2 regions of the Microbacterium sp. UBA1612 genome follow, and region 2 is predicted to be linked to the other one. Evidence: predicted binding sites of a transcription regulator. Region 2 holds the regulator's gene; the other holds the start of a gene.
The links. The regulator HspR, encoded in region 2, represses chaperone genes until heat shock. The targets are predictions, from matches to a motif close to AAGTTGAGTCNNNNNGACTCAACTT.
Positions count from the first base shown of each region.

Region 1 (2,454 bases), on a different contig from region 2:
AATCCCATGAGTCACTCCTCTTCTCGAAAGGCAACCGGGTCCCTGTCTGGGCCCGGTTGAGACGCTATTGCGCGCGTGCGGGCTTGGGGATGGGCTTGCGCGGGCTTCGGGCGACGGGTATCGCACACGGCGCATGCCAGATCCGGCTCAGGTGCGGACGATACGATCTCGTGTGGACGGGAGGTGTGCGGATGGGGCGCAACGCAGACGCGATCGCGGAAGGTGTCTCGATCGCCGACGCCGCGGCACGGCTCGCGGTGCGCAACCGCATCCTCGTCGACACGATCGCGCGCAACGAGCCCTTCGATCCCGAACGGGTCGCCCCTTTCGCCAGGGAGACGCTTCTGGCGCTCGCCGCCGAGCAGGAGGCCGCGGCCGACCTCACCCGCAAGCAGCGCAAGAAGGCGTGGGGGAAGTACTCCGATCCCGACGGCACGCACGACTACCGCGATCGGGACACCCGCAACCTTCGACGTCGACAGCGGCAGTACACCGGCGTCGCGAAGGTGCTGCGCGAGCGGGCCGACGACGCCGAGGCCGTCGCTGAACTCGTCGCCGGTGCACGCCAGGCCGCCTGGGGCGACGTCGAGTCGAATCTGCAGCGGCGGCTGGTCGTCGAGGGAGCACGTCCCGACCTCGAACCCGACTACGGGCAGATGCGGGCCGCACGCATGCAGGCTCTGCGTCTCGTCGATCTGCCGCGCCTGGCAGCCCACCGCCGTCGTATCGGCGACGTCACGGTCGGAGCGGTGGACGAACCGGAAGACGTCGCCGCCGCCATCGATTCGCCACCGACCGAATCGTGAGGTAGTCTGAACCTCGGCCTTCGCGCCGTTTCGCGCGGAGGTCCTGCGCCTCTAGCTCAATGGATAGAGCATCTGACTACGGATCAGAAGGTTGGGGGTTCGAGTCCCTCGAGGCGCGCACTGTGTTGAGACAGTGAGGAATCCCTCGCCCATCGGGCGGGGGATTTTCGCGTTTCCGGCGGCGGTCGGCCCGTATGGCACGCGGGCGCGATGGCGTCCCGAGGTCGGCGCTGCCGGCTGATCCCGACCCTTTCGGCATTCTTGTCGTCCCGTTCGCCCAGGGCGATCGAAAGATCTGGCACTCGCAGGAGGAGAGTGCTAATCTGGGCTTACTTGAGTCAATGTGACTCAACTTGGACAAGACACTGTCGGATGGCCGCATCCGACCCGCTACGAAGGAGCAGAAATGGGAACCTACGACCCGTTCCGTGAGCTGGACCGCATGGCGTCGAGCCTCCTCGACGCGCGACGTGGACCCCGCCGCATGCCGATGGACCTCTATCGCGATGGCGACCACTACGTCCTGAACGCCGACCTCCCCGGCATCGACCCGGGCTCGGTCGACATCGACGTCGACGGCCAGCTGCTGACGATTCGCGCCGAGCGGACCCTCGCGTCGGGCGACGGCGTCAAGTGGATCACCCGGGAGCGCGAGGCGGCGAGCTTCGTTCGGCAGCTGAACCTCGGACAGGGCATCGACACTGAACGCATCTCGGCGAGCTACGGCAACGGCGTGCTGTCGGTGACGATCCCGGTCAGCGAGAAGGCGAAGCCGCGCAAGATCGAGGTCGCGACCGAGGCCCAGCACTCGGTGCTGCAGGCGCATGAGTCCCACTCCGCGGCATCCGCGGACGGACCGACGCCCGTCGAACAGTAGACCTCCCTCCGGCGACAGCCCCGACTCCACGAGCCGGGGCTGTCGCTCTGTCTCGGCGCGGAGCAGGCCGTGGGGCGTAGCCTGGAGCGATGAGCGCCTATGTCTCGGCGTTCGAGCTGTTCTCCATCGGAGTAGGACCCTCGAGCTCCCACACCGTCGGCCCGATGCGCGCCGGGCGTGACTTCGCCGTCCGCCTGCGCGAGAGCAAGCTTCTCGACCGGGTCACGGGTGTGACGTGCGCGCTCTACGGGTCCCTCGGGGCGACAGGAATCGGCCACGGCACTCCGGATGCGGTGGTCGCCGGGCTTTCCGGGCTCGATCCCGAGACGGCCGATCCGGGAGCGATCCGCGGGGCCTGGTCGAACCTGGCGGACGGGGACCGGATGCTCCTCGGCGGCATGAGACCGGTGCCCTTCGCCAAGGCGGACGTGAGCTTCGAACCTCGGACGCGCCTCCCGGAGCATCCGAACGCGATGACGCTCGTCGCGCGCGACGACGAGGGCGGCGTGCTGGCTGAGGAGACCTACTACTCCGTGGGCGGCGGTTTCATCCGGCGCGACGGCGAGGCTCCGAGGATCGAAGCGACTCCGTCACCGATCCGCTTCGATTCGGCGGAGGAGCTCCTCGCGATCTGCGACGAGCGCCACCTGACGATCGCCGAGGCTGCGCGCATGAACGAGACGGCGCTGCGCTCGGAGGCCGAGGTCGCGGCCGGCCTCGATCGCATCTGGGATGCGATGGCCGACTGTGTGACGGCGGGTCTGCACGCCG
Region 1 covers NZ_DCMW01000022.1:19,438-21,891, reverse strand. The annotation lists gene B3S45_RS09455 (hypothetical protein) at 1-8, opposite strand, end outside; gene B3S45_RS09450 (asparagine synthase) at 192-806, shown strand; tRNA gene B3S45_RS09445 (tRNA-Arg) at 852-924, shown strand; gene B3S45_RS09440 (Hsp20/alpha crystallin family protein) at 1,213-1,683, shown strand; gene B3S45_RS09435 (L-serine ammonia-lyase, iron-sulfur-dependent, subunit alpha) at 1,773-2,454, shown strand, end outside.
Region 1: B3S45_RS09440 (Hsp20/alpha crystallin family protein) is a predicted target of HspR. The motif match lies at 1,137-1,161, and genes of this name have one in related genera.

Region 2 (2,454 bases):
GAGGGTCGGTCGGATGCCGGTGCCGAACGCCGTCTCGGCGCGCGAGTACCGCGACGCGTCGGCGGCCATGAAGATGACGTAGGCCAGCACGAAGAAGAACGCCGTGAGTACGCCGAGCACGCTGCCCCCGACAGACGACGCGATCGTCAGCAGGGTCGACGGCGAGAGCAGCGAGGCCGTCGCGGCGGCGATCTGGTCGTCGAGGCCGAAACCGCGGAGCCACTCCACGACGGCCAGGGCGGTCCGCTGCAGATCTCCGGCGAAGTCCTGCACGAGCCGCCCGAACTGCACGCCGGCGAAGGCGAGCATGACGGCGAGCACGGCGAGGATGAGGTAGCCGAGCACGATCACGGCGGTGGTGGCCGCCCATCGCGGCCACCCCCTGCGGCGCAGCGCCGTGCCGAGCGGCTGGCAGATGATCACGATGACCGCGCCGAGCACGAGCGGCCCGACGACATCGCGGCCGATCGAGAGCCCCACGAGCACGATCACCGACGCGGCGAGTCCGATCACGATCCGCAGCGACGGCGACAGCGCCGGTGGCGCGGGTGCGGCGGGTGCGGGGGCGGGACGCTTCACGATGCCAGGCTAGGCGCTCGGCGGGCGGTCGGTGGATGCGGCGCCGTCGCCCGGCCGGCCGAGGCGGGTTCCGAGGTCGTCGATCTGGGCGGCGAGGGCGCGCACCTGCCCGCGCGTGGCGGCTTCGCCCGCGTCATCCGCACCGGCGGCGGCCCGCTCGAGCACCCACGAGGCGAAGGTGGCCGAGACGACACCGACGACGGCGATGCCGCCGGTCATGAGCAGCACCGCGATGACCCGACCCCACGCGGTGACCGGCGTGTAGTCGCCGTAGCCGACGGTGGTGATCGTGACAAACGCCCACCACAGGGCGTCGCCGAACGAGGTGATGTTCGCGTTCGGGGCGTCGCGCTCGGCTTCGAGCACCGTGAGGGCGGCGACCCAGATGAGGGTGAGGGCGGCACCCGCGCCGTAGACGGCGATGCGTGCGCGGAGGGCCGCACCGGCGGTGCGCTGCAGCACGTGGATGACGGTGAGCGCCTTGAGCAGGCGCAGCGGGCGGAGGGCGGGGATCACCACGACGCACAGGTCGAACAGGTGGGAGCGGAACCAGCGGCCCTTCGGCTTGGCGAGGGAGAGCTGCACGATGTAGTCGATCGCGAACACGACCCAGGTGGCGAACATGATCGCCCGGGCGAGGGAGAACTCGCCGCCCTCGAGGTCGGCGATCACCTGCCACGAGTACGCGACGATGAAGGCGAGCGAGGCGATGATCAGCGGCCAGTTCGTGATCTGCTGCCACCGGTCCAACGTCATGCGTTCGAGCCTAGAAGCGCCGCCCGGCGTTGACCGGCAGCCTCGCCGCCCAGGCTCTCACGAGTCGGTGTCGTCGGCGGGAGGCAGGGCGCGGTGCGGACGCCACAGCACGACCTCGGTGGCGCGACGCACGCGGGTGCCGTGGCGCAGCGAGATGACCGAGCCGGTCGCGCCGGCCGCGAACACGCGCGCACCGGGGCGTCGCTCGAGCTCGCTCTTCATGCGGTCTTCGAGGTCGCGCACGCGCAGGTGCAGCTCGCGCACCCGGTTCTCCAGTTCGAGGATGCGCGCGATGGCCGGCAGACTCATGCCCTCCGCCGACATGCGCGCGACCTCTCGCAGCTGCGCGACGTGCCGCAGCGAGTAGCGGCGCGACCCGCCCTGGGTGCGGGCGGGCACGACGAGGCCGAGACGGTCGTACTGGCGCAGGGTCTGCGGATGCATCCCCGCCAGCTCCGCGGCGCCGGCGATGGCGAGGATCGGTGCGTCCTCGTCGATCTCGTCGGGGTCCACCATGTGCTCACCTCGTTCCGTTTCGTCTCCTCGCTCCGCTCGTCGCTCAACGACCGGAAAGGTTGATCCCAAGGTACTCCGCGGCCACCGGTCACCCCCACCGGTCGTTGAGCGAGCGGAGCGAGACGAAACGCTACGTGCGCGCCTTCGCCATGAGGTCCGCGCGCGGGTTCTCCTTCGGCTCCAGCGCCTGATACGCCGCGAGCGCCTCACGGGCCGCGTCATCCAGGTGCGACGGCACCGCCACCTGCACCTCCGCCAGGAGGTCGCCGGTGCCCTTCTGCGTCTGCACGCCACGACCCTTGACCCGCAGCACGCGCCCCGACGGGGTGCCCGCCGCGACCCGCAGTCGCACCGGGTCTCCGCCGAGGGTCGGCACCTCGATCGTGGCGCCGAGGGTGGCCTCGGTGAAGGTCACCGGCACGGTCACGCGCAGGTTCAGCCCGTCTCGGGTGAACACCGGATGCGGCCGCACGGTCACCTGCACGACGATGTCGCCCGATTCCCCGCCGTCCGGCGAGGGGCGACCGCGGCCGCGCAGGCGGATCTTCTGCCCGTCGCGCACACCGGCGGGGATCTTCACCTTGAACGGCTTGCCGTCCTCAC
Region 2 covers NZ_DCMW01000014.1:26,030-28,483, reverse strand. The annotation lists gene B3S45_RS05580 (AI-2E family transporter) at 1-579, opposite strand, end outside; gene B3S45_RS05575 (potassium channel family protein) at 589-1,335, opposite strand; gene B3S45_RS05570 (heat shock protein transcriptional repressor HspR) at 1,393-1,851, opposite strand; gene B3S45_RS05565 (DnaJ C-terminal domain-containing protein) at 1,982-2,454, opposite strand, start outside.